DNA from 3 places in the Clostridium sp. CM037 genome. Region 1 is predicted to be linked to each of the others. Evidence: riboswitches for the same ligand, from Rfam matches in the RefSeq annotation. Region 1 holds a riboswitch; each other region holds the start of a gene.
The links. A riboswitch is a leader RNA that binds a small molecule or an ion and turns the genes downstream of it on or off. The one in region 1 is predicted to bind S-adenosylmethionine.
Positions count from the first base shown of each region.

Region 1 (10,787 bases):
CTATAGTTAACAGTTTTGGAGTAATAACAATAATTAAAAACGCACTTGTTGATGCTATTGAACTTTTTGTTATAAATGAACATAAACATGCAATTACACCTAAAGTAACTAGTATTAATATCATTATGATTATCTTAGATATTATAAATTGAATTATGGTATATGCATCCCTTACTAGAATAGGATTATCTATTATTCTTATTGCTTGTAGTTTCCCATTTATAGGCATGCCATATTGAATTGCTGTTATTGTGAATTGAATTGCTAGGTAAAATCCATATAGAACTGTTGGTATTAATATTCCAAGTCCTAATTTTGAATATAAAGCTCTATTTTTATTTTTTGATGTAAGAATCAAATTTTCTACCGTAGAAACAATTTCATCCGTATATGTATTACAGCAAACTATAATTAAAATTACCACCATACAGAATGCCATAAACGTATTGGTCGCTCTATAATCGAATACCTTCCAAAAACTAACTTCTTTATACATGGCGCCTTCCATACTTTTTAGCTTTTTGCTGGATATTTCTTTAATACCTTTACTAAAGCCATCCTTCTGCTGATTATTTGCGGCTTCCTTTATTGTTCCTATTTTTGCATCTAATTTTTCTTGTGCAATTACCTCTGCCTTCCTCGTATCTTTAATTAACTCATATTGCTGATTTCTATGTGATTTCTGTGTTTCCATCTCTGGTTTTATAACAGCCATTACTCCGCAAAGTAAAATAAATATCGCCGCTACAATTATTCCAGTTTTTAATTTTAATATTTTTTTAATTTCCCAGTGTATCATATTGTTCCTCCTTCTATCCCTCTTCAGTAATTATTTTTTTTCGGTAAGATAATAATTATGAAGTGACTCTTGCTATAGGTACATTATATAAGGTTAATCTTATCTCTTGATAACATTAACCTTAAATAAACCTTACAAATGTTTTATATTTTTAAAATAAGATAGAAAAAGAATTTTATTCAACTAGTTAAAAATATTTTGTAAACAAATTCTTTTAAATATGTTATTGATTGTAAAAATAAATGGCGATTTGCTAAATTCATAAAATATTCATAAAATTCTTTTAATTAATCATTTTATTGGCATAATGAGACACCATAATAAAAGGGGGGGGTAAATGATAAAATGAAATATATTTAAAATACAACAAAAATATTAGGAAGGGGGGGGGGGTTCTAATGAATAAAAAGCAAATAAAAGCAATGACCATTATCTTGACGCTATCCCCACAAACGAAAGAAAAAGCTTTTGGAGTATTACAATGGTATGGACTGGATTTGTCTTCGTTATAGCTAGTATGATGGCTGGAGGTGGATTATCCGCAGGTTTAAATATGAAAGATATAATTCTAGTAACAATACTGGGCAACATTTTTCTAAGCACTGTTGCAATTTTAGTAAGTAGAATTGCAACAAAGACTGGATTAAGTTTTGCTCTCATTAGTAAATATAGCTTCGGTGATAAAGGTTCAAGAGTTGCTTCTATATTTATTCCTATTGTTAATATAGGCTGGTATACCATTCAATCTGCAATCTATGGACATTTTATAGCATTGATCCTTAATCTAAATCCTACAGGTGAATATATAGCTATGATATTGAGTGCTTTAGTTATGGGTATATTTGCACTTATAGGTATAAGTGCTTTAACTGTACTTGGATTTGTGGCGATTCCTCCAATTATCTTCTTATCATTGGCAACTGCAATTAAGGCTACAGGAATGGCTGGTGGAATTAGTGCGATTATGTCAATAGAGCCAAAGATCCCAATGACCCTACTCGATGGATTAACAATTATTATTGGTACTTGGATTTTTTCAGCTTCTACCTGCATAGCAGATATTATGAGATATTCAAAAAATACTAAAGAAGCTACTATAAGTACTTTAACAGGATTAGTATTTGGAAATAGCCTACTAATAATTTGCCGCGCTATAACATCCTTTTCCCTACAAGATAGTGATTTGACAAGTGTACTATTAAAAATGGGATTAATAATTCCAAGCTTTATACTAATGACCACAAATATTTTTACAACCAATGGTGCTAATATTTATTCTACAGGATTAAATTTAGCAAATGCCTTTAAAAAGGAAAGTAGTAAAATAATAACTGTAGTATTAATAATATCAGCTCTCCTTACATTGACCAAACCTTATGAAATAGATTCATTATTTAAATTTTTGGGGTTTTTAGGTAATGCCATCCCACCATCCCACCACTTCCTGGGATTATATTAGCAGACTATTATCTAATTAATAAAGGCAATTATATAAATTTAAGCCATTGCAAAATAGCACCATGGAATATAATAGCTTGGATTGCATGGATTCTATCAGCAGTTATAGTTATGGTAGTAGATTTTGGATTTGCTCCGTTAAATGGAATCATATTAGGTGCACTAATTTATACTGTTTTAATGAAGCGTACCAAAACAAACGTAATTATGATCAAATAGAAATGTAATTTGATGTAGGAGGTCTTTATGAATAATAACATTAAAAAATATAAAACAATCGCCTTTATAGGAATATTCATAATGGGGATAGGTTCATTTCTCTCATGTCTTGCTCCCAATAAATTTTTAAGCGGAATAGGTTCAGCACTATTAGTATTGAGCCTCGTTATATCAAGTTATGGTTTTGCTTACTGGCAACCTTAAAACATTCGTTACAACAAATATAATTACTTTAACATAAGCTCATTATATTGTATGGAGGAGGAGTTAATTGGGCTAGAAAAGATCATATATTTTATATAAAAAAAAGCAATTGACATATCAAAAAAATCAAGAGAAAATGGAAATACTCCATTGGGAGCTATATTAGTAGATGGTGAAGGAAATATACTTCTTGAACAAGAAAATGTAGAATTAACTGAAAAAAGATGCACTGGCCATGCCGAAACAATTTTAATGGAAAAGGCTTCCACTAAATACTCAAAAGACTTTTTTTGGAATTGTACTTTATATACAACTGCCGAACCATGTGTAATGTGTTCTGGTGCAATATATTGGGGTAATGTGGGGAAAGTAGTATATGGTATAAGCGAAAAAAGATTACTAGAGCTTACTGGTAATAATGATATAAATCCAACCTTTGATTTATCTTGCAGATATGTCTTTGCAAAAGGACAAAAAAATATTAATGTTGAAGGCCCTTTTGAAGAAATTGAGCAAGATGTCGTAAATGTTCATGACGGTTTTTGGGATTAATTGAGTAAACAAATACGAAAGCTGTATTGGAATTTTCTAATACAGTTTTTGTATTGATGCTGCTACAGTTATAATCTTAATGAAACTACCCTTGTCACTACTGACCTATTTGATTATAATTAAGTATGATCATTTTTTTTTACAAAGGAGATAAATTATGCACTCACCACAATACTTTATTGACACATTAAATATGGAACCTCATCCTGAAGGTGGTTTCTACAAAAGCAGCTTTGACTCTTGTGAAAATATTAGCTCCAATGATTTAAAAACTAGCTTTGAAGGTGAAAGAATACTTTGGACTAGTATTTATTTTTTATTAAGAGATGGAGAAATTTCAAGTTTTCATAGATTGAAATCAGATGAAATGTGGTACTATCATGCAGGTTCCCCCCTTACAATATATATGATAAGTCCAGAGGGAGAACTTACTACTAAGCAACTAGGTCTTAATATAAAAAATGGAGAAACTCCACAATTCCTAGTACCTAAGAATTATATCTTTGGTTCTGCTATGAATAGTTCAGGTTACTCTCTTGTTGGCTGTATGGTATCCCCTGGCTTTGACTTTAAAGATTTTGAAATATTAAAAAGAGATGTTCTTTTAAACAAGTACTCTCAATATAAGGATATAATAATTAAGCTTACAAAATAACTATTGCTTTGTAATTAGAGACCCTACTAGAATCAATGATTCTAGTAGGGTCTCACTATTTTAATACTGTTTATTTATATTCTAAACATTTAAGCATTCTCTTAGCATAATCAATATATAACCATTTTTTTATTTTATAACCTCTCCATCATATTTCCAGTTCTTACCAAAGTCTTCACTGATAAACCTACATACCTGGCTTTTGCCTGCTCCATAGTCACCATCATCCCCTTGTCCAACATAAAGCTCACCATGGCTCCCCTTAAATACAGGTGCTACTGAATCATCATATATGCCTTTAAGTTCCTCTGGCATTGGCAACTCAATTGTATTCCAACTCTCTCCTCCATTAGTAGTCATATATATACTATTAATTTTAGTTGTTATAAATCCAATTTTGCTCGTTGAAAATGAAATTCCAGTTGCAAGACTTGATCCGTCTTTCATTAATGGGCCTTTAAAGTCCCAAGTATCTCCTCCATCTTTACTAATATAAATATCTATCATTTCAAAACTCATTGCTCTATCGCCAGCAATAATTGCATATCCAAATCCTTCATCCGTAAATCCAATGAATTGTCTTCTTATACCCATAATATCACTTTGTAAATTTACATCTTTCCACGTTTTCCCTTCGTCACTCGATATACATAAACTTCCAGTTCCATATATAAAAGCCGTTTTCTTTTCGGATATATAATAACTTCCTTTATTCAAGTCATCTGATTTTGTATCTTGCTTATCTTTATCCTCTAACGGCATAAGCGCTATTGGAATTTTAGTCCAATTTACACCGCCATCATAAGTTATACACACATCATCTTTTTCTATTTTATATTTACACTTATCCGCTGTTACTACTGGCTCTATTATATTACTATTTTTCTTTGATATACCTAATTTTTTCTTTACATCGCTGGTTTGTAAAACATCTAAAAGTTTATACTTATTACCTTTAAACTTACTTATAATTAAAGTCCAATCACAATGAATCATTCCATCATTATCTATTAAACCCCATTTACTTAGCTTGCTAAGGTCACCTTTATCATATGGCTCCACATCAAATATTGCCGATATTGCAAAAGTTCCACTATCCCCTGCAATAAGTTGACTGCTTTTATAAGTATAATAACTTATCTTTTCATTTACCTTATTCTTAGTATTAATTTTATATTGTCCTAGATATTTTTCAAGCATCGGACCTGCTATATATTGAAGTCTTGAAGTATCTTTATATTCTATAATCGGATGATTTTTACTGTAATTGCTTTTGATATTATATATATAATATCCACCTATAATACAAAATACAACTAAAATTATTGATGTACCAATTAATATCTTATTCTTTTTATTCATATCTTTCCCTACTTCCTGCACACCTTATCTTCCTAAATCCTTACCTATTTCAACTAGCTCATATGTAAATGGTTTATCTGTAGCCTTTATATGGAACCTTGTTCTAAATAAGGGTCTATTTTTACCTTCTATCATAGAATTCTTTAATAGATTTGCATCATCTTTTAAGTATCTTGTGTTAAAAGTAACTTCAATTAGAAAGTCTTTTAGATTACCTTTAATAATTTTATTACTTTCATACTGAAGCCCATCAAACTCCATTTCACTAATATTATTCTTAAGTGTATTTACCTGATATTTCTGGAATATACTACTTCCAATTGTTGAACAATCCGTTGCTGTACTCTCAATACTTGTTTTTATAAAAGGAAAGTTTATATCTATAACCTTTACTTTGTTTATTTCATTTTTTAAAGTTTGGTCTTTACCTTCATCATTTACTGCCGTCTTCATATCACTTAATACATATGTAATTTTATTTTTTCCCTTTACTGTTTCATAAAGAAAAAAAGCCATAATTATAGATGCTACTATCATTATAGAAGTTATAATATTTAATACTTTATTATTTCCCATATGCTTACTTTCCATATGCTTATTCTCCTTTTACTATTTATATAAGAAAAAATACCTCTTGCTATTTATTCTCTATGATTATGCTAAAATAATAACCTTAGTTAATACTAATATTCCAAGTATAATACCTACTACTATTCTATATATTGCAAATACTTTCATTGGTTTCTTTTTTAAATAATCCACAAATTTTTTCATAACTATCAAAGATACTATGAAGGCTACAACAAATCCTACTATTAATGAAATCCATAATGTTAGTGTCATTATAGAATAATCAAATTCAAATAAGTCCTTACCTGTTGCCCCTATCATAGCTGGAATCGCTATAAAAAATGAAAATTCTGCTGCTATTGGTGTTGATAATCCTGCAATCCATCCACCCATAATTGTAGAAGCACTTCTTGACATTCCTGGCCACATTGCAAGCAGTTGTAATAAACCGATCTTAAATGATTGTATAGGCGTTATGCTATCTATACTTTCTACTTTATGATCCCTATTTCTAACTCTCTTCTCGATTATTAGTAACAATAATCCACCAACTATGAATCCTACTATAACTGCCTCTGGTGTAAACAATAGTTTTATTTTATCGTATAATACTACTCCTGCAATTCCCATTGGAATAGATGCCGTAATAACATTTATCCCAAACCTGAATCCTTTCTTTCCCTCTTTTCCTTTAGTAAATATAAACTTAAAAAATTCTATTATACTTTCGCTAATCTTCTCCCAATACAAAACAACAACTGCCATTATTGCTCCAAGTTGGATTACAACTTCAAACATCTTTACAAACTCTCCCTCAAACCCAATTGCCCATCCAATCAATATCATATGTCCTGTAGACGATACTGGGATAAATTCAGTTACCCCTTCTACTATTGCTATTATAATTGCTTTTAATAAAAATATTATGTCCATAACTCACCATTCCTTCCAATCTAATTATTACTGTATATAGTTTATCATAATAATCTATAAGGTACCATCTTCAAAACTTACAGTAATATTACATCTATTCAAATTTTAGAAAACACTTTACCTGTCGTAGTAATTGTGTTATCCTTGAATTACCACGACAGACAAAGTACTACAGATGCAGTAAAAGCGAAGGAGGATATAATTTGATAAGCAGCGATGTAATTCGAGGATATAATGATACGATTATTCTTTTTATGCTTCAAGATGGCGAATCCTACGGGTATGAAATATCAAAAAACATCAGGAAATTATCAGAGGAGAAGTATGTTATGAAAGAGACCACACTCTATTCAGCATTCAACCGTCTTGAGAAGAATGGATATATCGAATCTTTCTATAAAGACGAAACCTTTGGTAAAAGACGCACATATTATAAAATCACCCCCGTAGGTTTAACCTACTATAAAGAAAAATGTGAAGAATGGAGCTTAACAAAAGAAGTTATTAATAAATTTATTAAGGAGAGGGATTAAAATGGAAACTATAAAAAATTATTTAGATAATATGTTTAAAGTCCTACCAAGAACAAATCAGACGATGAAATTAAAAAATGATTTATTATGGAATATGGAAGAAAAATATAACGAGAATAAGAATGATGGAAAATCAGAAAATGAGGCCATTGGTATTGTAATCTCAGAATTTGGCAATATTGACGAATTAATTGATGAACTTGGCATCGAACATATGAAAAAGGGTGCGATACTTAAAACCATTACACAAGAAGAGGCCGATAACTTTATGACTACAAAAAAAGAATCTGGCTTATTGATGGGTATAGGTGTTTTTTTATGTATTATAGCAACAGCTATATTAATATTAATTACCACTCTCATAGATGGTGGCATTATCTGTAAAGGCATTTCAAAAGATTTCAGCGATATGTTTGGCATTATTGCACTATTCTTACTGTGTGTACCTGCTGTAGCTTTATTCATTTATTCCGGTATGAAGCTAGAAAAATACAAGTATCTAAAAAGCGGTTTTGATTTACCTCTTCATGCAAAAGCAATTATAAATCAAAAAAATAATGCTTTTGCATCAACTTATATGATATCTATAATAACGGGTGTATGCATATGTGTCATATCCCCAGTTGCACTTTTCGTATCATCCGCTTTTGGCGACAATGCATCAAGCTACGGAGTAGTTGTTTTACTTGTGATGGTTGCTATTGCCGCTTTCATCTTCATATACTTTGGAAATATTAAGCAGAGTTTCAGTATTCTTTTACAGATTGGTGACTTTTCAAAAGAAGAAACTGAAGATAATAAACTTATTGGTGCAGTTGCTGCTATCGTATGGCCATTAGCAATCTGTATCTTCCTTGTCAGTGGATTAGTTTTTAATCTATGGCACATTAATTGGATTATATTCCCTATCGTTGGCATTTTATTTGGTATGTTCAGTGCAGCATATAGTATTATAAAAGGGCATAATTAAAATAACTTTATCTTTTAAAAAAGTATTGACAATTGTTTTTATGAGTAATATACTAAATACTAATAACTGAATACAACTTATCCAGAGTGGCAGAGGAACTGGTCCGATGAAGCCCGACAACCAGCATTCTTATTCGAATGTAGTGGTGTCAATTCCTGCAGATTGTAAAATCTGAAAGATAAGGATGTTAGCAAATTTTATGATACAATTTTATTGTTTATTAAAGTTAACTATTGCTACTTTCCTTATAGGAAAGTAGCTTTTTTTCTTCCCCAAAAATCTAAATAAATAATGTACTAAATACTAACAACTAAATATAACTTATCCAGAGCGGCAGAGGGACTGGCCCGATGATGCCCGACAACCAGCATTTTTAAAAGAAGTGCAATGGTGTCAATTCCATCAGATTGTAAAATCTGAAAGATAAGGACGATAGCAAATTTTATGATACAATTTTATTGTTTAATAAAATTAATCATGCTGCTTTCCTTATAGGAGAGCAGCTTTTTTTTGAAAAATAATTATAAAAGGAGAAATTAATATGAGTGAGCGAAAATTAAGTTTTGAAACATTACAGGTACATGCAGGGCAGGTTCCAGACCCTACTACAGGCTCGAGAGCAGTCCCAATTTATCAAACATCATCTTTTGTTTTTAAAAATGCAGATCATGCAGCAAATTTATTTCAATTAAAAGAAGAAGGAAATATATATTCAAGAATAATGAACCCAACTACAGACGTTTTTGAAAAAAGAGTAGCCGCTCTCGAAGGCGGAGTAGCAGGACTTGCTACAGCTTCAGGAATAGCTGCAACATTCTATGCAATACTTAATGTAGCAAATTCAGGCGATGAAATAGTAGCTGCAAGCACTCTATATGGTGGTACTTATGAACTATTTAATGTTACTCTTAGAAAACTTGGAATTAACGTAACATTTGTTGATCCAGATGATCCTGAAAATTTTAGAAAAGCTATCTCGAATAAAACAAAAGCACTTTATGCTGAAACAATGGGAAACCCAAAAATAAATGTTCTAGATATAGAGGCAGTAGCGGATATTGCTCATGAAAATAAAATACCCCTTATTATTGACAATACCTTTGCAACTCCCTTCCTTTGCCGTCCAATTGAGTATGGTGCAGATGTAATTATTCATTCAGCAACAAAGTTCATTGGAGGACATGGAACTACTATTGGTGGAATTATAGTTGATGCTGGTAAATTTGATTGGGCAGCTAGCGGTAAATTCCCTGATTTTACAACTCCGGATAAAAGCTATAATGGAATAGTATATGCTAATTTAGGTGCTCCAGCATTTGCTTTAAAAGCTAGAGTTCAACTTTTAAGAAACACCGGTGCGACGCTTAGCCCTCAAAGTGCATTTTTATTTCTTCAAGGTTTGGAATCATTATCGTTAAGAGTTGAGAGACATGTAACAAACGCTAGGAAAGTTGTTGAATTTTTGAGTAAGCATCCAAATGTTTCATGGGTAAATTATCCTGAACTTGAAGGGAGCAGATACAAAGATTTAGCTAAAAAATACCTACCAAAAGGAGCAGGATCAATATTCACTTTTGGAATAAAAGGTGGCCTTGAAGCTGGAAAAAAATTCATTAATAATGTAGAATTATTTTCGCTGCTTGCAAATGTTGCAGATGCAAAATCTCTAATAATTCACCCCTCAAGTACAACTCATGCAGAGCTTAACGCAGAGGAGCAAAAATCTGCTGGAGTTACTTCAGATTTGATAAGACTTTCAATTGGCGTTGAGGGTATCGATGACATTATATACGATTTGACGCAAGCTCTAGAAAAATCAGTTCAATAAAAAGTCAATAATTCTTTGGCAGCTGGTTTCAAAATAAGGTCTTGTTCCTAACTATATTCCTCCATCACCTTAGATGACGGAGGAATAACTTTAAAGTTTAGAAAGGAAAACTATTATGAAAAAGGTAAAAATAGCGATTTTAGGTTTTGGAAATGTTGGGACGGGTGTATGGAAAATACTTCACGAAAATAGAAAAGAAATAATGAAACGTTCAAATTATGAAATAGAAGTTGCTAAAATACTTGTAAAAGATATAAATAAAAAAAGAGATATCAAAGCACCTAATGGCCTATTAACAGATAACATTGATGATATTATAAATGATGAAAGTATAAAAATTGTGGTTGAACTTATTGGTGGATGCGATAAATCTAAAGAGTATATGATACGCGCAATGAAATCTAAAAAACATATTGTAACTGCTAATAAATTAGTTATCGCGAACTGGGGCGAAGAGTTATTTAAAACAGCGGAGAAAGAAAACGTATTGTTTTATTATGAAGCAAGTGTGGCTGGTGGAATTCCAATAATACGCGAGATTAATGAGAGCCTTACAGCCAATAGGATTGAGCAGATAATTGGAATTATAAATGGAACAACTAATTACATATTAAGCAAAATGACAATGGATGGGATTAGCTTTGATGAAGCACTAAAGGAGGCGCAAGAAAAGGGTTATGCTGAAGCAGACCCAACCTCTGATG
Region 1 covers NZ_CM143650.1:3,844,509-3,855,295, forward strand. The annotation lists gene ACWJKP_RS18450 (hypothetical protein) at 1-799, opposite strand, end outside; gene ACWJKP_RS18455 (cytosine permease) at 1,281-2,258, shown strand; gene ACWJKP_RS18460 (hypothetical protein) at 2,287-2,409, opposite strand; gene ACWJKP_RS18465 (hypothetical protein) at 2,504-2,680, shown strand; gene ACWJKP_RS18470 (nucleoside deaminase) at 2,831-3,232, shown strand; gene ACWJKP_RS18475 (cupin domain-containing protein) at 3,390-3,887, shown strand; gene ACWJKP_RS18480 (WD40/YVTN/BNR-like repeat-containing protein) at 4,017-5,249, opposite strand; gene ACWJKP_RS18485 (hypothetical protein) at 5,274-5,840, opposite strand; gene ACWJKP_RS18490 (undecaprenyl-diphosphate phosphatase) at 5,904-6,752, opposite strand; gene ACWJKP_RS18495 (PadR family transcriptional regulator) at 6,956-7,285, shown strand; gene ACWJKP_RS18500 (permease prefix domain 1-containing protein) at 7,287-8,255, shown strand; SAM riboswitch class I at 8,330-8,440, shown strand; SAM riboswitch class I at 8,574-8,685, shown strand; gene ACWJKP_RS18505 (O-acetylhomoserine aminocarboxypropyltransferase/cysteine synthase family protein) at 8,797-10,083, shown strand; gene ACWJKP_RS18510 (homoserine dehydrogenase) at 10,199-10,787, shown strand, end outside.

Region 2 (10,787 bases), 830 kb from region 1:
AAATCTATAGTAACCATATTTTACGGCTACATCTCCAAGTCCCCCTCCACCAATTGTCCCAGCCATAGCTGAGTAACCTATAATGTTTATTATTGTTAACGTAACTCCAAGAACTATAGACGGCATTGCCTCTTTTAACATAACCTTAAATATAATTTGATAGGTTTTTGCACCAAATGACTTAGCTGCTTCAACAATTCCATAATCCACTTCTAAAAGTGCAGATTCTATTATTCTTGCAGCAAAAGGTGCTGCACCAAGCGTTAGAGGAACTATAGCTGCATTAGTACCTATTGTTGTTCCAACTATAAGCTTAGTTAAAGGGAATATAGATATCATTAGTATAATAAACGGAAAAGACCTAAGTATATTTATTACTAAATTTAAGATTTTATAGATTAAAGTGTTTGGCCTTAGGCCTTTAGGACCAGTTATAATTAATCCTACTGCTGAAATAAACCCTAAAATAACTGTAAAAATTGTGGATAATGTTACCATATATATAGTTTCTTTTAGTGCAGGTAATAAAATGTCTTTAAATAGCATTTATACTCTCTCCCTTGTGCTTCTCAAGCTGCACAGAATAATTAATGAGCTCCCACTCTATAGATTTTTCATCTAAATAGTTTAATATCTTCTTCTTATTCTCTTTACTTGCATTTATTATGAGACTTCCCATTACGTTATCCCTAAATTTTTCAAGCCTGCCCCATACTATTGAAAAATCAATATTTAACTCCCTGGCAATTGATGTTATAAGGCAACTCAGGGTAATTTCCTTTGTAAAAAATATTTTAATGTTATATCCCGTGCTAGGCAGTAATTCTTCCTCTCCCATAAGTGTTTGCATTTCCTTTGTTGGCCTAATAAATAGTTCATCGGTAATGCCATGGCTTTTAATTTCCCCTCCTTCTAAAAGAATAAATTTATTACAAATTTCTTTTACCACTTCCATCTGATGGGTAACTACAATAATTGTTATATTAAATTTGTTATTGATAGCTCTTAAAAGCTCTAATATAGATTTTGTAGTTTTAGGATCTAGTGCAGAGGTAGCTTCATCACAAAGTAATATTTTCGGATTAAGTGAAAGCGCTCTTGCAATTCCAACTCTTTGCTTCTGCCCTCCGCTAAGTTGTTTTACATTGGTGTTTGCTTTATCCTTAAGTCCTACTAACTCTATTAAGCTATCTACTCTTTTTTTAATAAAATTTTTATCGTTTCCCCATATTTCTAGTGGAAATGCTATGTTTTGAAAAACATTTTTACTGTTAATAAGATTAAAACTTTGAAATATTATGCCTACATTTTTCCTAAACTCGCGAAGTTCTTTCAAACTTAGCTGTTTCACCCCTTTTCCCATTATATTAATGGTACCTGTATCATAGGTTTCAAGCCCATTAAAGCATCTAAGTAAAGTGGATTTACCAGCTCCACTGTGACCAATAACACCATAGATATCACCTTCCTCCACTGTAAATGAAACATCATTTAACACTTTAACCGCTGAAAAACTTTTACTTACACCTCGAACTTTAATCATGATATCCCTTCTCCTTTTCATTTTTTATAATTCATCTTTACCTTTTGATCCTTTCTTTAAACATCACTCTAAAAAAATAGAGGCCAAGAATAAACTTGGGCTCTACTTCCAAACTTATTCTTATCTTGCAGCAATGCTGCAGGAATTAACACCATGTATCATAATATGATACTGGTTGTCGGGGTTCATAGGGCCAGTCCCTCCACCTCTCTTGATAAGACACTATTAAATTTTATTTACATCTATTCAAAAAACAAAAACCTCTTTCATCATTATATAATGATGAAAGAGGTATAAAATTACAAAGACACCTCTCTCATCTTCCGCTAATTTACAATGAAATTAACGCAGGATTTAGCACCTATTCAGACAATAACGTCTGATGGTTGCCGAGATGTCATCGGGCCAGTCCCTCTATCTCTCTTGATGAGAATTAACTTATTTATTAAATTAGATTTATAATATCACTATATGAATGCTATGTAAAGAAGTTTTTATATACACCTTCTCCAAACATCATACAACTGTCTAATGATGTTTCATCATAATATATATTTTGTTCATACTTTATATATAACATAAATATTCATGTTACATTATTTATGTTATAATATATTGTAATAATTATATTGTTCTAGGAGGATACATTGTATGGCTAATGCTTGAAACGCCAATAAGAAATAATTAACATCAATTGAAATTATTTCCCATACCGCGGCGTTATTGACAAGATTGTAAAATAATTGTATTATACACACATAAACTAAGCACTTTTTTAATAGTATAAGAGAGACCCATAAGATCTCTTTTATGTGACCTAGTATTAGAAATTCAGTAATAACAATTGAATATAAGACTAAAAACAGGATAATACTTATGGCGACCAAGTAAGCCCCCCTTTACGTATGTATGAAGCATGGTCATTCAGGACTAACCCTGGACATTTTTTGTATAATAAAAAAAGGAGGAGATATTAATGGATGATAATAAAAATGTAGAACCCATAAAAACAGCACCAGTTAAAAAGAAACTTTGGAAAAAAATCGTTAAAGGTTTATTGATATTTTCTGCAATAATTTTCGTATCGGCTACGATAACTTTAGGATATGGTTATATTAAATATGGGGCTAAAATAGAGGCAACTATAAAGGATGCTAACAACATAGCACAAACCATAAATGAAACCTCCTTTAATACCCGAAAACCAACACAATTTTTTGATACTAATGGTAAATTATTAAAAGAATTTAAAACCAATACATATTATTATACAAAAGAAGCAGACTTAAATCCCTATATAGGTAAAGCTGTTACTTCAATAGAAGACCAAAGGTTTTATAAACATAATGGTATAGATTATAAAGGTATAAGGAGAGCTGTCTGGGTATATATAAAATCCAGGGGAGCTATCGTACAAGGTGGTTCAACAATAACGCAACAACTTGCAAGAAATGTATTCCTTACATTTGACGTAACCTTATCGAGAAAATTAGAAGAGTCTGTTGTAGCGCAGAAATTAGAAGAAAGATACTCAAAAGATCAAATATTGGAATTTTATGTAAACAATATAAACTTCGGCAATGGATGTTATAGTATTGAAAGTGCTTCACAATTTTACTTTCAAAAGAATAATAAAGATTTAGATTTATCTCAAATAGCTATGCTTGTTTCAATACCTAATAATCCATCTGTTTATAATCCCGTGACTCAGCTGGACAATGTTATAAAGAGGAGAGACTTAGTTTTAGATAAAATGCTAAGCTTAGAACAAATTTCACAAAGCGATTTTGATACAGCAAAAGCAGAAGTTATTAAATTAAATATTAAACCTCATACAGCACCTGAACCTATGAGTTACGATATTCAATATGCTGTTCACAATGCAACCTTAAAGTTAATGGAGCAAAATGGTTTTGTTTCTAAATATTCTTTTAGTAATGATAATGATAGAAAAACTTATTTCACTAAGTATAATGATGAATATGAGTCTAAAGAAAAACAACTTCTTAGTGGAGGATATAGAATAGATACATCTATTGATACTGCAAAACAAGAAAAATTACAAAGTGTAGTAGATAGTCATTTGGCTCAATATACAAGCACCAATAACAAAACAGATTTATATGAAAAGCAAGGTGCAAGCGTTACTATAGATAATAATACTGGAGAAGTGGTAGCTATAGTTGGAGGTAGAAGCCAAGATGGCAATACCTTCAACAGAGCCTTCTTAGGTGTAAGACAGCCAGGTTCCGCTATAAAGCCATTAATTGCATATACCCCTGCATTTGAAAAAGGCTACATTCCCGCTAGTGAATATGAAGACAAAGCATTTGATAATGGTCCCGCTAATGTTGATAATCAATACAGAGGGTCTGTATCTTTAAGATATGCAGTTGAGCAATCTATAAACACTATCCCGGTTAGATTAGTGGGGGAAATGGGCGTAAAAAATTCGTTGAAATATTTACAAAACATGGAGTTTAAATATACAACTCCTCAAGATATTTACCCTATAATTGCTATAGGTGGTTTTACAAAGGGTGTTACACCAGTTGAAATGGCTTCAGGTTATTCAACCCTTTCAAGAAACGGTGAATTCGTAAGTCCGACTAATGTATGTAAAATAACCAATACAGTAGTTAATGAAGTATTATTTGAAAATAACCATAAGCAAACTAAAGTGTATGATAGTGGTGCCTCTTATCTTATGACAGATACTTTAAAGGGTGTGCTAACAGAAAGTCGAAGTCATTCAAATTTAGCCCTTAGTAACTATCCCTTTACTGCAGGTAAAACAGGAACCACAGATCAATCAAAAGACGCTTGGTTTGTAGGATATACACCTTATTATACAACCTCTGTATGGGTAGGAGATGATATTCCAGCGCCACAAAACATGTATGGAGCCCAAGAACCAGATCAGATATGGAAAGAATATATGGAGTACCTACACCAAGGTCTAGAACAAAAAGACTTTATTCGTCCTAATACAGTAGTTGATAGAAATGGAGTATTAATGAATACTCTATATATCAAATTAAATGAAAATGGTAAAATAAAAGCAGAAAAGAAAGTCATAGAAAACCCAAGTGATGATGCTGCAAAAAAAGCAAGTGATGATGCTGCAAAAAAAGCAAGCGATGATGCTGCAAAAAAGACAAGCGATGATGCTGCAAAGAAAGCAAGCGATGATGCAGCAAACGAAGCAGCTGCAAAAGCGGCAGCAGACAAAGTAGCTGCTGACGCAGCAGCTGCAAATGAAGCCGCAGCAAAAGCAGCCGCAGACAAAGCAGCTGCAGACAAAGCAGCCGCAGACGAAGCAGCCGCAGACAAAGAAGCTGCAGACAAAGAAGCCGCAGACAAAGAAGCCGCAGACAAAGAAGCAAACGAACAACCACCAGCCACAGCCCCTACACAATAACCCAGCGCGAACGTTAAATCATCACCTACGCTGCTGCACTATTAATGACTTTCCTTCCGAAGTGTCATTAATCAGTAATTATATTTTATTTTAAAAGAGGGTAAGTATTTAAAAATACTTACCCTCTTTTTTTAACACTATATTTAAGCATACCGTTGATATCCTATATACAAGCACCCTTTAATTAACACAACTTAATATATACGCAGGAAGTATATTCATAAATTCTCTTTTTAAATCTATACACCTAAAATAATTACTTATAAACCCTTTCTTAAACAATCGTATTGGAAGGTTATGAATTTGCCTTCTTTTCTCAAAATTTCATTAGTTTTATTTAAAATATCGCAAGATATTTTTTGGGGCAAAGATGAAAATGGCAATCCTGAAATAACATAATCTACATATGGAATGTCATGCATCCGTAAATACTTATCTATATTCTCTGCTGAATCATTTACTATCAGGAAATTTTTCTCGCCTTTGAATTTCTCTTTCAATAACTTATAAAATTCATTATTATATTCTATAATGATAATTACAGTATCTTTGTTTCTTTTTTTAATTAGCTTATCTGTAAAAACGCCAAATTTCCATTTAATTGATGGAGATTCAGTAAATAAAAATGCCGCCACCTACTTTGTTCTATAAGCCAACCAGCTAGAAAATCTTCCTATATTTTTAAAAGAAACTATATTGCACAAGATCTCAGTTAGTTTTCCAAATTTTCTATAACAAAAATTAAATGTTAAAAATGGAATCCATTGTTTTTTGGATTTCGGCAGTCTTTTCATTATGTTTTTGAACGTGTACACCTCTTTATATATCCATAGATAGCCATTATATAATTCTTCTGCTGTCATACTCTTGGGTTTATATACAACATGGGCAGTATTATAATTAGACAAATTAAAATCTACTATTCTATTTTCCTCGAATAATGATAAGTATAACTTTGTGCCAGGATAGGGGGTAAGAATATGGGATGTTACCGTTTCTATTTTATTTTTAACTACCCATTCTAATATACTCTTAAATATTGAGGCATCATCTTCATCTAATCCGAAAACAAAACTAGCATTTATCATTATTCCTCTTTTATGAATTTCATCCACAAGCTTCTCATATCTATTCACACTATTTTGTACTTTATGAACACTTTTTAATGACTTACTGTTTATACTTTCAAAACCTATAAAAAGGCTTTGACAGCCTGCCGCCTTCATTTCATCTAATAGTTCAGGCATGTCAACTATATTAGAAGTAACTGCTGCATTCCACTTTAATTTAAGAGGTTTCATTTCCTTTAATAATTTTTTTGTCCATTTTGGATTTCCAACAAAATTATCATCAATAAACATTATATGTCTTGTTTTTAATTTATTTATATCTTTAATTACATCATCTATAGGTCTATTAATATAGGTTTTAAGGACATTTTTGCAACTATTATAGCAGAAATCACATTGAAATGGGCATCCCCTGCTTGTGCTAATTATATTAGTATATAAATATTTTTCATTATCAATAATATCATAATTAGGTGATACTATTTCTTCTCCCGAAATATTTTCCATATCATAATATATCTTTTTAAGCGAATTGTTTTCTTTATCCTTAAGTATCTTTACCCAAACTCTCTCAGCCATTCCCACACTTATTGCGTCAAAACTATCAACAGTTCCCTCTGGATCTGATGTTATGTGTATCCCCCCCGCAATTACTGTTACACCACGCTTTTGGAACTCCTTTGATATTTCTACTGCTCTATTCATAACATCTACAGCAACAGTTATAACCACCAAATCTACCGGTTCATTGAAATCTATCTTTTCGACATTTTCATTCTCAATATTAACTTCATGCTCTTTTGGCGTAAGATTTGCTATTGTTAATAAAGCTAACGAAGGAGACATTCTTGTTTTTAATTTTGTATCCATAGGTCTTTGTACCATTGCAGGTTGAATTAATTTGATTTTCATATAATCCTCCTCAAATAAAGCGATATCGCATAATATTCTACGCTAGTGAGACGACCCTAATAAATTATACCATTACATACCATAATTAACTTACTATTTTTTCTATTTTCCCCGCCCGTATAACTTTCTCCCGCGTGACTCCAAATAAGAGATTGAAACGTGGAATTTCTGCTCTTCTTATTTGGAGTCACTTCTTGAGTATGTATTAATCTTGTTTTCAAAGTTGGATCCCTATGTAGGTAAAGCTGTCACTTCAATAGAAGACCAAAGATTTTATAAACATGGTGGTATAGATTATAAAGGTATAAGGAGAGCTGCCTGGGTATATATAAAATCCAAGGGATCTATCGTACAAGGTGGTCCAACAATAACGCAACAACTTGCAAGAAATGTATTCCTTACATTTGACGTAACCTTGTCGAGAAAATTAGAAGAGTCTGTTGTAGCGCAGAAATTAGAAGAAAGATACTCAAAAGAACAAATATTAGAATTTTATGTAAACAATATAAACTTCGGCAATGGATGTTATAGTATTGAAAGTGCTTCACAATTTTACTTTCAAAAGAATAATAAAGATTTAGATTTATCTCAAATAGCTATGCTTGTTTCAATACCTAATAATCCATCTGTTTATAATCCCGTGACTCAGCTGGACAATGTTATAAAGAGGAGAGACTTAGTTTTAGATAAAATGCTAAGCTTAGAACAAATTTCACAAAGCGATTTTGATACAGCAAAAGCAGAAGTTATTAAATTAAATATTAAACCTCATACAGCACCTGAACCTATGAGTTACGATATTCAATATGCTGTTCACAATGCAACCTTAAAGTTAATGGAGCAAAATGGTTTTGTTTCTAAATATTCTTTTAGTAATGATAATGATAGAAAAACTTATTTCACTAAGTATAATGATGAATATGAGTCTAAAGAAAAACAACTTCTTAGTGGAGGATATAGAATAGATACATCTATTGATACTGCAAAACAAGAAAAATTACAAAGTGTAGTAGATAGTCATTTGGCTCAATATACAAGCACCAATAACAAAACAGATTTATATGAAAAGCAAGGTGCAAGCGTTACTATAGATAATAGTACTGGAGAAGTGGTAGCTATAGTTGGAGGTAGCAGCCAAGATGGTAATACCTTTAACAGAGCCTTCTTAGGTGTAAGACAGCCAGGTTCCGCTATAAAGCCATTAATTGCATATACCCCTGCATTTGAAAAAGGCTACATTCCCGCTAATGTTGATAATCAATACAGAGGGTCTGTATCTTTAAGATATGCAGTTGGGCAATCTATAAACACTATCCCGGTTAGATTAGCGGGAGAAATGGGCGTAAAAAATTCGTTGAAATATTTACAAAACATGGAGTTTAAATATACAACTCCTCAAGATATTTACCCTATAATTGCTATAGGTGGTTTTACAAAGGGTGTTACACCAGTTGAAATGGCTTCAGGTTATTCAACCCTTTCAAGAAACGGTGAATTCGTAAGTCCGACTAATGTATGTAAAATAACCAATACAGTAGTTAATGAAGTATTATTTGAAAATAACCATAAGCAAACTAAAGTGTATGATAGTGGTGCCTCTTATCTTATGACAGATACTTTAAAGGGTGTGCTAACAGAAAGTCGAAGTCATTCAAATTTAGCCCTTAGTAACTATCCCTTTACTGCAGGTAAAACAGGAACCACAGATCAATCAAAAGACGCTTGGTTTGTAGGATATACACCTTATTATACAACCTCTGTATGGGTAGGAGATGATATTCCAGCGCCACAAAACATGTATGGAGCCCAAGAACCAGATCAGATATGGAAAGAATATATGGAGTACCTACACCAAGGTCTAGAACAAAAAGACTTTATTCGTCCTAATACAGTAGTTGATAGAAATGGAGTATTAATGAATACTCTATATATCAAATTAAATGAAAATGGTAAAATAAAAGCAGAAAAGAAAGTCATAGAAAACCCAAGTGATGATGCTGCAGACGCAGCCGCAAATGAACAACCACCAGCCCCTACACAATAAACCAGCGCGAACGTTAAATCATCACCTACGCTGCTGCACTATTAATGACTTTCCTTCTGAAGTGTCATTAATCAGTAATTATATTTTATTTTAAAAGAGGGGAAATACTAAAAATACTTCCCTTCTTTTTTTACCACTATATTTAAGCGTAATACTTGCATGTTTAATATTTCTTGAAGCTTATTAAAGTGCGCTTTCTTATTCTCTATTACGAGAAATTCTGTATTGTAGAATTTCTTCTATATTTGAAATTAGTATACATATTTATCCTACAAATTGATGGTTCTATACCAGTGGCTTTCTCCAGTTGTTTTATATGCATTTTTATCAAAACCTGACATTCCAAATCCTATAAAGGATATAATCAGTCCCGTAAGTGTTAGAATAAAACTTAACTTTAAACAAATTTTTTTTATATTTATAATTTTCATATTCCCACCATCTTCTTTCTAAATGTATAAGAGATTTTCTGTATAAAGAATTTTGTAACATTAAAAAATTTTATAAATGTAACTTGTGTTATCAATGCACATAAAACACCTATCCCTAATAATAAAAATCCAAACCCTATTTGCGTAACAACAATATGAACTCCCTGCTTTAAGCAAAAGGAAGAGCCTGCTATACTCCATAATCCTCCCCCAAAACCTGCAAGTCCTATTATTCCTGTAACCAAAGGTATACACTAAAATATTACACATCCACATAATACTAATAAGATTATTACCGAAAGTATAGATCCCCCTAATGGAAATCCAAGAATCAACAGTGCTATCTGAAGGAACCTTCTTCCTACAGATGATTCTCTTAATATAATATTTCCTTGATCTTCTATAATATTTTTAGCAATACTCTTATGGTCACCGATCTTGTCTATGGCTTGATTTTCGGTATATCCATCTTCTATATAATCATCAATCATCTCACCATAATACGTCGTAAATTTATTGCATTCAGTCTCTCCCAAAGAGGATAGCTGTTTCATCAAATCGCTTAGAAATTCTTCCTTATTCAATACTCTTACCTCCTATAAAAAAATATATATCCATAATTTTCTTCCAATCACATAAAAAGAAATCTTCTATATGCTTCTCACCACTAGGAGTTATATGATAATATTTTCTTAATCTGCTGTTATGCTCTATAGAATATGTCTCATTATACCCATTTACTTCTAACCTTTTTAGAATTGGGTATAATGTAGATTCAGATATTTCTATACATTCAGAAATATCTTTTATAATTTGGTAGCCATATGAGTCACCCTTTTTTAATACAGCAAGAATACAGATTTCTAGTAACCCCTTTTTTAATTGTATGTTCATTATTATCTCTCCTAACCCATTATTAAATTCTACATTATCTTTATAAGGATTATGCTAGAGGTAGTGCAGGTGGACTGTCTTTAATTTTTTTGGCATTGTCATCATTATTTATAATCAAACTGAAATTTTCTATTGTATTTGCTTGCATTGCTTCTTGAATTTTGAGTCTTACTCCAAATTTTTTTCTATATAATTTATAAACATCATTAACTTAAATGAATGTCCTCCTAAATCATAAAAAGAATCGCTTATACTCACTTTTTCTATTTCCTGAGTCCTTTTTTCCGAACTTCTATTGTTAACTCTTTCAGTCTCATTTCCTAAGTTGTAAAATTATTAATGTTTATACTTATTATTACATCTCCTTATATATTATACTATACAATACGATGTATTATGTGTCAAGATGTATTTTATACTTTCTAAAAATTATTATAGAACTAGGTAAGCAGTGGAGAAAATAGCGTATGTG
Region 2 covers NZ_CM143650.1:445,916-456,702, reverse strand. The annotation lists gene ACWJKP_RS02410 (methionine ABC transporter permease) at 1-546, opposite strand, end outside; gene ACWJKP_RS02405 (methionine ABC transporter ATP-binding protein) at 536-1,543, opposite strand; SAM riboswitch class I at 1,661-1,764, opposite strand; SAM riboswitch class I at 1,857-1,976, opposite strand; gene ACWJKP_RS02400 (transglycosylase domain-containing protein) at 2,520-4,964, shown strand; gene ACWJKP_RS02395 (class I SAM-dependent methyltransferase) at 5,225-5,599, opposite strand; gene ACWJKP_RS02390 (B12-binding domain-containing radical SAM protein) at 5,600-6,946, opposite strand; gene ACWJKP_RS02385 (transglycosylase domain-containing protein) at 7,158-8,990, shown strand; gene ACWJKP_RS02380 (hypothetical protein) at 9,260-9,421, opposite strand; gene ACWJKP_RS02375 (hypothetical protein) at 9,418-9,666, opposite strand; gene ACWJKP_RS02370 (DUF1700 domain-containing protein) at 9,676-10,005, opposite strand; gene ACWJKP_RS02365 (PadR family transcriptional regulator) at 9,998-10,315, opposite strand; gene ACWJKP_RS02360 (phosphopantetheine-binding protein) at 10,484-10,573, opposite strand.
Region 2: it holds a riboswitch for S-adenosylmethionine, as region 1 does, so the genes downstream of both, ACWJKP_RS02405 (methionine ABC transporter ATP-binding protein) here and ACWJKP_RS18505 (O-acetylhomoserine aminocarboxypropyltransferase/cysteine synthase family protein) in region 1, are expected to answer to the same signal.

Region 3 (10,787 bases), 170 kb from region 1:
GGCAGCAATATATATTTAGATTATCCGTCAGTTGGGGCTACGGAAAATATAATGATGGCAGCAACGCTAGCTGAGGGAGAAACAATAATAGGAAATGCAGCAGAAGAACCAGAAATTGTAGACCTAGCAAAGTTCTTAAGGGCCATGGGAGCAAAAATATATGGAGAAGGAACAGACACTATAAGAATTTTAGGCGTTAAAGATTTTAAAGAAGTTGTTTATAAGCCGATATATGACAGGATAGAGGCGGGTACATTTATGATAACTGCTGCAATAACGAAAAGCTTGTTTAAAATTAATGGCATTGATGAAATTCATTCAAAACCAATAATAGCAAAACTTACAGAGATGGGAGTAGGAATAGAAATTAATAAAAATAGCATAGTAGTTGATGGTAGGAAAAAGTTAAGCCCAATAGATATAAAAACTATGCCATACCCTGGGTTCCCTACAGATATGCAAGCTCAGATGATGAGTTTACTGTGTACAGTAAAAGGAACGAGTATAATTACAGAAACTATTTTTGAGAATAGATTTATGCATGCCACAGAATTAAAGAGAATGGGAGCAAATATAAAAATAGATGGTAGAAGTGCCGTAATAGAAGGTATAGATAGGTTTACAGGTTCAGAAGTTACAGCTACAGATTTGAGAGCGGGAGCGGCATTAATACTTGCAGGACTTACAGCAGAGGGCACAACTACAATAAATGATATATATCATATTGATAGAGGCTATGTTTCTATTGAGGAGAAATTAAAGGGACTAGGAGCAGACATAGAAAGAGTGAGTTCTCATAAATAACAGGGAAATTCAATAATCGATAAAAATATATGGCGGTTCATTTATAATTTAAACTTGGATAGTTGGAATATATAAGTGTTATATTCCAATTATTTTATAATAAGCACCTAAAAATAATAAACTAGCACAATGACTAGTATATTATTTTTGGGTGCCTTTTGGTTACAACTGGTCTAAATCTTTTTATCCGCTAGCTCTATTAATAAATACATAATAGTATGCACTATTATTTTACAGGGATTTAGTCAATGGAAAAAAGTAATATTTTTTATAGTTATTTAATATGTATAATGTAAAGGTTGTTTTATAACGAGAGGAGAAAAAAATGAGAAGAGTTTTTATTACAGTACATTTAAAAAATATCCTTCTATTAATAACTGCATTTATTGCATTTATAGTTATTACATCTGTTTTAATAGTGGGGGTAGGAAATAATAAAAGTATAAATAAGGGTAAAAACTCTGCAATTAAGGTAGAAGACAATGAAAATATTATAAAATATGGTTCACTAGCCAAAATCACTAAAGTTAAAGTTTTTATGTCAAAAGGGAATACTATAAAAGAACTTAATTTAGAAGAATATGTTACGGGAGTTGTTGCAGCAGAAATGCCAGCTACTTTTGGAATAGAAGCTTTAAAATCTCAAGCAGTGGCGGCTAGGACTTATGCTTTAGCTCATGTCACAGAAATGGGAGGAACCCCATGTAAAAATGGTAATGGAGCTGATTTATGCGATACAGTCCACTGTCAAGTTTATAGGACTAAAGAAGAACGTATAAAAGAATGGGGAACTTCTGGTCAAAAAAATTGGAATAAGATTAAAATGGCGGTTAAAGGGACGTTAGGACAAGTTTTAACATATAACAACAACTTAGTAATGGAGCCTTATTATTTTGCAACTAGCAGTGGAAAAACGGAAAATTCCGAAGAGGTATTTAGCGATAGCATACCTTATTTAAGGAGTGTAGAAAGTCCAGGCGAAGAAAGAGCAGGAAGCTTTAAGAGTAGTAAAATTTTAAAGTATAAAGATCTAAGTCGAATTATAAATAAAAACTATAATAATGCTAAGGTAACCTCAACTAATGTTAAGAAACAAATAACAGTAATTGATAGGACTGAGGCAGGAAGTGTTAAGAGTATTAAGGTAGGGGATATAACCATGACAGGCGGTAAGTTTAGAACAATGCTTGGTTTAAAATCATCGAATTTTGAAATGAAGTTTAATTTAAGCAACATAGAAATAGATTGCAGCGGATATGGTCATGGTGTAGGGATGAGTCAATGGGGTGCGGATGCGATGGCGAAAGATGGGAAAACCTATATTGAAATATTAACTCATTATTATCAAGGGACTGTTATATCCAAATGAAAAAATACACCTAAGCTGGTTATCCTATAAAAAAATGGATAATCAGCTTTGCTTTTTATAAAAATAAACTTGAATATGATTTAAGCAAAACTAAGGGTGAGTAATTTAAAATTTAAAATATGTTTTAAACTATAAGATATAAATATTATTAAAATGCAGATTAAGTTAAATAAATTTTAGGAAATATGTATGTTTTAATAAAATATGGACAAAAATACAAATGGAGGTGTTTGTATGAATAAGAACGAAAACAATAAGACATTAAATTTTTTTAAGAAGGAAGGATTCTATGTAATTTTATTTGTTTGTTTATGTATAGTAGCTTCAGTGGCGTCTATAACAGCAAATAATAATAAGAAGCTTTCAAGCAAGCAAGAAGCATTACAAAAACAACAAGCAAATGCAGGAGATGTTATAAAAGCGCAACAAAAAGAATATGAGGGTGCTCTTCAAGTAAAAGAAGAAAAGAAAGCTAAGGCTGAAGCGATTAAAGCGGTACCAGACATCAAAAAAGTTACAACAGGAAAAGCAGCATCAGCAGTTTCCAAATCAGTTAATGCTAAATTTGAAAATCCCGTAGCGAATGGATTACTCGCAAGGGCATATTCAAAAGATATTGATTCAGTAGTGTGGAAGACTGATGGAAGCTATAGAACAAATTTAGGCGTTGACATTCAAGCAAAAATAGGGGAGCCAGTTGTAGCAGTTATGGATGGAATAGTTAAAGAAGTTGGTACTGACGTTAATGGCCAAAAAGGTAAGATGGTTCAGATAGATCATCAAAATGGATTTGTTACTAACAGTACTAATCTAGATGAAAAAATATTAGTAAAAAAAGGTGATAAAGTAACTAAAAAACAGCAAATTGGTACAGTGGGAAACACTAGTTTAAATTCATTTAAGGAAGAATATGGATCTCACTTACACTTTGAAGTTTTGCAGAGTAATAAGAATGTTGATCCTGCTAAATATGTAAAGTATGAGAAATATCAACCTGAAGAAACTAAAAAATAACCAATAACCATCTCAATTAGCCATTTTTTAAAAATATATTGGAAGATGACTAATTGGAATGGAATTTAAAAGCAAGATAATGCATATTTATAAATATATAAGGGTTAAGGAGGCAACACTTGAAAGACTATATTGAAGATCGAGTACTAGAAGTTGCTAAGTACATTATCGAGTCAAAATCTACAATAAGAAGAACTGCCAAAGTGTTTGGCGTTAGCAAGAGTACTATACACAAGGATATGACGGAAAGATTACCCACAATAAATCCTCAAATTGCCAGCGATGCAAAAACAATTTTGGATATAAATAAAGCTGAGCGACATATAAGAGGCGGAAGAGCAACTAAATTGAAATATAAAGAAGCACAAGGATAAAAACATTCGAAGCTAAAAACTATAAAAAAATTTTAAAATTAAAAGAGGGTTTTCTTATAGCTTTATAGAATAGAGTTTAGTGTAATTTAAATATTGAATATACTAAAGAGCAGGAGTGGTTTTGAAATGTTTTTTTTTAGAATGGGTACAGATATGGGAATAGATTTGGGTACATCTACAGTGCTTGTATATATTAAAGGAAAAGGTGTTATATTAAAAGAACCTTCTGTTGTTGCCATAGATAGAAATAATAATAAGGTATTGGCAGTAGGAGAAGAAGCTAGGCAAATGATAGGAAGGACACCAGGCAATATTGTGGCAATACGCCCTATGAGGGACGGTGTTATTTCGGATTATGACATAACTGAAAAAATGTTAAATCATTTTATAAAGAAGGCTTGTGGGAAAAGAAGGCTGTCTTCTCCAAAAGTTGTAATATGTGTACCTTGCGAAGCAACGGAAGTAGAAAGAAGAGCGGTGGAAGATGCAGGTAGAAATGCCGGAGCTAAGAAAGTTCAACTTATAGAAGAACCACTAGCAGCGGCAATCGGAGCGGGACTCGATATTACTAGAGCAAGTGGTAATATGGTTATTGATATTGGTGGAGGGACGACTGATATTGCAGTTATTTCTTTAGGAGGCATGGTTGTACGTGAATCAGTTAAAGTAGCTGGTGATAAGTTTGATGAAGAGATTATAAAATTTATCAGAAAAAAACATAAATTAATGATTGGTGAGAGGACTGCAGAGGATTTAAAAATCAACATAGGTTGTGCTTATAAACAAGAAGAAAAGACAAGCATGGAGATAAGAGGGAGAGATTTAATTACAGGTCTTCCTAAGAATTTAGAAGTATCATCAGAAGAAATGAGAGAAGCTTTAAAAGAGGCGGTATATTTAATAGCAGGATGTGCACATTCAGTATTAGAAAAAACACCACCTGAGCTTTCAGCAGATATAGCTGATAAAGGTATAGTTATGACTGGTGGAGGTGCATTGTTAAAAGGCTTAGGTAAGCTCATACAAGAGGTTACTAAAGTTCCGGTATACCTAGCAGAGGATCCGATTTCATGCGTAGCACTCGGAACAGGTAAAGTATTGGATTATATGGATAAGTTAGATAATTCATTCAATGGAAGGGAATTATGCTTAACAGAATAAAAAGTGTAAGCAAGCTATAAAAATAAGCAATACAATTATTAGTTTAATTGTATTGCTTATTTTTATATTATATAAGATTTGTAAATTTAAATTGCGGATAATTATTTAAAACTAATTAAATCGTGTTAAACAGGGCTTAAATTATTTTCTTCATTGGTAAGGGAGTGCAAATAATATGAATGCAAGAGGGCCCTGCTTAAAACATTAGCAATATCCATTACCAAGCTCAATCTTATGTTTCTATTTGTAAATAATTCACTATCATCACTTGAATCTACTATACCTATTAATGAAAGAGTGCCTACCTTAGGAAGGGTTTTCCCTACACCTTTGCCAGGATGAATTGGATAATTTCTAGCTTGGAGTTCTCCAATATTTGAAATGTCTCCTAAACAAGCATCTACACCTATTATAGTACAATTTGGGTGCAAAGCATTTATTTTAGATAATTTACTATCTATGTTTAAGGCATGAATTGGATTATCTATAGTGCCATATACAGGTAATGGAAAGGAACTATTTTTTAAAAGTGTACCAACTAAAGGACCTAGACAATCGCCTATACATCTATCGGTACCTATGCAAACAACTAAAGTATTTTTGTCAATATAGTCTTTTAGAAAATTAGAAAGTGTATAGTATGCTAAAGGATCTTTATAATGGGTTTTAGCTTTACTCAAGAAATATACCTCCTTGTATTGCGCTGGGGAAAAATTATTAGTTTCCTATGAATAATTTATATGAATAAATCCCGTGTATTATTATAATAAAGAATAAAAAAATGATTTATTAAAAAATGATATATAAGTATATTAACTATATGAAGGAAAACCAAATAAAAAATATAATGAATTATTTGGAAAATAGTAAGTTGTATCAATGCTTAATATTAAGCAAATATGCGAATAGTATAGTTATGGAGAGAAGAAGTCGTTTATTAAAGGATAATAGACTTGAAATTAATTAATTAAAGTTGTATAATAATTCTTGTCGACACGGTAAAACGGCAAAATAATAAAACATAATATGCTGGCATGGCTCAACGGTAGAGCAGCTGACTTGTAATCAGCAGGTTGTAGGTTCAATTCCTATTGCCAGCTCCATAAGTGGAGGAGTTCCCGAGTGGCCAAAGGGGGCAGACTGTAAATCTGTTACGTAATGTTTCGATGGTTCGAATCCGTCCTCCTCCACCATTTATAATGGTTTACAATAAATTATGGTTTAAATAAATTATGGGAGCATAGCTCAGCTGGGAGAGCATCTGCCTTACAAGCAGAGGGTCACAGGTTCGAACCCTGTTGTTCCCACCATAATACTCTTTTTAAAATAGAATAAAATGCATGCTGGCATGGCTCAACGGTAGAGCAGCTGACTTGTAATCAGCAGGTTGTAGGTTCAATTCCTATTGCCAGCTCCACATATGGAGGAGTTCCCGAGTGGCCAAAGGGGGCAGACTGTAAATCTGTTACGTAATGTTTCGATGGTTCGAATCCGTCCTCCTCCACCAAAAGACATCTATAGATGTCTTTTTTTATTTTTTACAGAGTTTAGATTCTGTTGACACTATAGAATGCATATGGTATTATAATTAAAAGTTAATAATTGATAACTCTTATCAAGAGAGGTGGAGGGAAAAAGGCCCTATGAAACCCGGCAACCGGTGCAATGCACCATGGTGCCAATTCCTGCAGTTATAATCTGCAAGATAAGGGAGATGATTAAATCACCTCTTCTTATATTTGGAAGAGGTTTTATTTTTTTATAAGGAAATTTTAGAGAGTAGAAGGGAGAATTATAATGAAAAGATTATTTACATCAGAATCTGTTACAGAAGGACATCCAGACAAAGTTTGTGACCAAATTTCAGATGCCGTACTTGATGCTATTTTAGAACAAGATCCTTATGCTAGAGTTGCTTGTGAAACAGCGGTTACTACAGGAATGGTTTTAGTAATGGGAGAGATAACAACTAGTTGTTATGTAGATGTTCCTAAGGTTGTCAGGAATACCATTGAAGGCATAGGATATACTAGAGCAAAATACGGGTTTGATGCTAGCACATGTGCTGTACTTACGTCTATTAATGAACAATCAACAGATATAGCTATGGGAGTAGATGAGGCATTAGAATCTAAAGCAGGCGAGATTGATAAGGTTGACGCAATAGGTGCTGGTGATCAAGGCATGATGTTTGGATTTGCAACTAATGAGACGCCAGAGTACATGCCACTACCAATTGCTATGGCTCACAGATTAGCAAGAAAGTTAAGCGAAGTAAGAAAAAATGGCACATTAGATTACTTAAGACCGGACGGAAAGACTCAAGTTACTGTAGAGTATGAAGATAATAAGCCAGTAAGAATAGATACTATTGTTATTTCAACTCAACATGCAGAAGAAGCGACTCATGATCAAATTGAAAATGATTTAAAAGAGCATGTAATAAAACCTGTAGTTCCAAGTGGATTATTAGATGAAAGTACTAAATATTATATAAATCCTACAGGCAGATTTGTAATTGGAGGACCGCAAGGAGACTCTGGTTTAACAGGAAGAAAAATAATAGTAGATACTTATGGTGGATATGGAAGACATGGCGGTGGAGCATTCTCAGGAAAGGATGCAACAAAAGTTGATAGATCCGCTGCATATGCTGCAAGATGGGTTGCTAAAAATTTAGTTGCTGCAGGAGTTTCAGATAAATTGGAAATTCAGTTAGCTTATGCTATAGGTGTAGCTAAACCAGTATCTATAGAGGTTGAAACTTTCGGAACAGGAAAAATTGACGATGATAAAATAGTTCAAATAGTTGAAAAAGTATTTGATTTAAGGCCAGCTGTAATTATAAGAGAATTAGAACTAAGAAGACCTGTTTATAAACAAGTAGCTGCCTATGGACATTTTGGAAGAATTGATTTAGATCTTTCATGGGAAAAACTAAACAAGGTTGATGAAATAAAAAAATACGTATAATATAAAAAAAGGGATAACAATTATTAATTGTTATCTCTTTTTAGTGCATGTGATTATTAAGTAGCATTTTGATAAAACCTAAGATAGGGGTATACTGAACATAAGAGATGTAAAATACATATGATATAATAACATTAATAATAATATTATTGCTAATAATATTATTATTAATGTTATTATATGAATTTATAAATAGGAGAGATTTTATGCCGGAAATACAAGGGATAATCGAAGATGTAGTATTTCATAATGAAGAAAATGGATATATAATTGCTCATTTGAATGATAATAAAAAGCAGATAACTGTGGTAGGCATTGTGCCATATATAAGTGAAGGGCAGAACCTGAAATTAACGGGGGAGTGGGTTACTCATCCTCAATTTGGCAAGCAATTTAGAATAATACAATGTGAGGAAATAATACCGAGTTCACTTGAAGGTATAGAAAAATATTTAGCTTCAGGAGTTATTCAAGGAATTGGACCAATAACTGCTAAAAAAATTGTACAGCACTTTGGTGAAAGCACCATGAATATATTAGATAATGAAATTGAAAGATTAAAAGAGATTGATGGTGTAGGACAAAAAAAGATTCAATTAATTTTTGAATCATATTCTAAGCAACGAGAAGTTAAAAATATAATGATATTTCTTCAAACATATGGAGTAACACCTAACCAATGTGTGAAAATTTATAAAAAATATGGAGGAGACTCTATAAAGGTAGTGCAGGATAATCCTTATGTGTTAACTGAAACCATTTCTGGAGTAGGATTTAAAATTGCAGATAAGATAGCACAAAGTTTAGGCATTGACAAAGAGTCGCCTTTTAGAATACAAAGTGGAATTAATTATGTGGTAAATGAATTTTGCGCTATGGGAAATACTTATATGCCCTTAAACAAATTATACAAAGAATCTAAAAATATTCTTGGGGTTACGGCTGAAGAAATTGAAAAAAATGTTTATGATAATGTATTGCAGGGAAAATTGAAAGTCGAAAATATTGATGAAGAAGACTGTGTTTTCACTATGCCGTTCTATTATTGTGAATTAGCTATTACTAAAAAAATTATAACCTTATCTATAGAAAAGTATGATGAATTAGAAATAGACATACAAGAAAAGATTAATGACTTCGAAGAAGAAAAAAACATAAAATTTGCAACGTCTCAAAAGACTGCTATTTGTGGTGCTGCAGAAAATAGTATTGAAATTATAACTGGAGGTCCAGGTACTGGCAAAACTACTATAATTAATTGCATTATAGAGGTATTTGAAGAAGCAGGAATGAAAGTTTATATGGCTGCGCCCACCGGAAGGGCTGCCAAAAGAATGACAGAGGCTACTGGTCGCGAAGCCAAAACCATACATAGGTTATTAGAACTTGGAGTAGGCAGAGATGATGGGTCGCAGTTCTCTAGAAGTGAGGAATCGCCTTTAGATTGTGATGTGCTAATTATTGATGAAGCATCTATGATAGACATAATGCTTATGAATAGTTTATTAAAAGCTATCAGCGTAGGAACTAGACTTATAATTGTTGGTGATGTTGACCAATTGCCATCTGTCGGACCGGGTAATGTACTAAGAGATATTATTGACAGTAAATGTGTTAAAGTAGTTAAGCTTAAGGAGATTTTTAGGCAAGCACAAGAAAGTATGATTATTGTGAATGCTCATAAAATTAACAATGGCGAGATGCCTATTTTAAATAAAAAGGATAAAGATTTTTATTTTATTGAAAATAATGAGCCAGAGAAAATCTTGGACAGTATAATTGCTTTAATTAATACCAGATTGCCAAAATTTAACAAAAAATGGGATAAGATGAAGAATATTCAAATACTCTCTCCTATGAGAAAAGGGATATTGGGTATAGAAAATCTAAATGGAAAGCTTCAGCAAATATTGAACCCTAAATCTAAGTATAAAAAGGAAAAGGAATATAGGAATACTATATTTAGGGTAGGCGACAAGGTTATGCAAATTAAAAATAATTACTCTATAAAATGGAAAAAAATTAATGCAAAAGCTGAAGATGGAGTGGGCATTTTTAATGGTGATGTAGGGTATGTTGAAGATATTGATGAAGATAATGAAAATGTTATTGTGATTTTTGATGATGACAAACGGGTAGAATATGAAGGTGTATATTTAGATGAACTAGCTTTAGCGTATGCTATTACAATACATAAAAGTCAAGGCAGTGAGTTTGAAGTTGTAATTATGCCTATGTTTATGGGTCCCCCACTTTTAATGAACAGAAATTTACTTTATACAGGGATAACTAGAGCAAAGAATATGGTTGTTTTAGTGGGAGCAATAAAAGCTGTTAATTTCATGAAAGATAACAACAGAAGTTTCGAGCGGTACTCCGCTTTGGGCTGGAGAATAAGACAAATAGTAGATACAAATGTGAGCCATGATGAAAATTAGATTGATTTGTTTAGAACAAATATTAAATTGCAAAGGAGATTTTACATGCTTTTCTACGCAAAATTAAACCTTAGTAAAGAAAAAGATGAAATTAGCAAAGAAATTTTAAAATGTTCTTTAAACAGCAAAAAAAGAATTGATGTTGTATCTATGTTTTACAATTCCTCTGATATATTGTTAGAAACTATAATTGCATATGTTAATGAAAAGAAAAATATATTGTATATAACTAATGAAAACCAGAGGAGTATTGATATTATTTACTTCATAAATAAATTTAGCAATTTAGGTCAATATGTATATTCACCTGAAACGAATTATGGCAGTGTGAATGAGTATTTACATATATGCAATCATGAAAATGCGTTAAAACTCCAAGAAAAATTTGATTTGATTATTTATAATGATATTAGAAGTTTTCCTAAATACACTAAGCAACAAATAAAAAAAGTATTATTAAGAATGTGTAGAGCAAATAGTGTAGCTATAGCCTATTCTGTAGAGAATGTTTTAAGCGAGGGCACACCAATAATGTTTCCGTTAAAAAACAATAATATTCCGATTATAGAGCCTAGAATCATAACTACAAGAATAAATCTTAGTATGGATATACCTTTGGTTGTTTATCAATATTTGAATTGGTCAATTATATCT
Region 3 covers NZ_CM143650.1:4,019,299-4,030,085, reverse strand. The annotation lists gene murA (UDP-N-acetylglucosamine 1-carboxyvinyltransferase) at 1-804, shown strand, start outside; gene spoIID (stage II sporulation protein D) at 1,130-2,173, shown strand; gene ACWJKP_RS19265 (M23 family metallopeptidase) at 2,408-3,187, shown strand; gene spoIIID (sporulation transcriptional regulator SpoIIID) at 3,307-3,561, shown strand; gene mreB (rod shape-determining protein) at 3,688-4,722, shown strand; gene yyaC (spore protease YyaC) at 4,848-5,402, opposite strand; tRNA gene ACWJKP_RS19245 (tRNA-Thr) at 5,751-5,825, shown strand; tRNA gene ACWJKP_RS19240 (tRNA-Tyr) at 5,831-5,915, shown strand; tRNA gene ACWJKP_RS19235 (tRNA-Val) at 5,957-6,032, shown strand; tRNA gene ACWJKP_RS19230 (tRNA-Thr) at 6,065-6,139, shown strand; tRNA gene ACWJKP_RS19225 (tRNA-Tyr) at 6,145-6,229, shown strand; SAM riboswitch class I at 6,332-6,434, shown strand; gene metK (methionine adenosyltransferase) at 6,520-7,695, shown strand; gene recD2 (SF1B family DNA helicase RecD2) at 7,902-10,133, shown strand; gene ACWJKP_RS19210 (hypothetical protein) at 10,179-10,787, shown strand, end outside.
Region 3: it holds a riboswitch for S-adenosylmethionine, as region 1 does, so the genes downstream of both, metK (methionine adenosyltransferase) here and ACWJKP_RS18505 (O-acetylhomoserine aminocarboxypropyltransferase/cysteine synthase family protein) in region 1, are expected to answer to the same signal.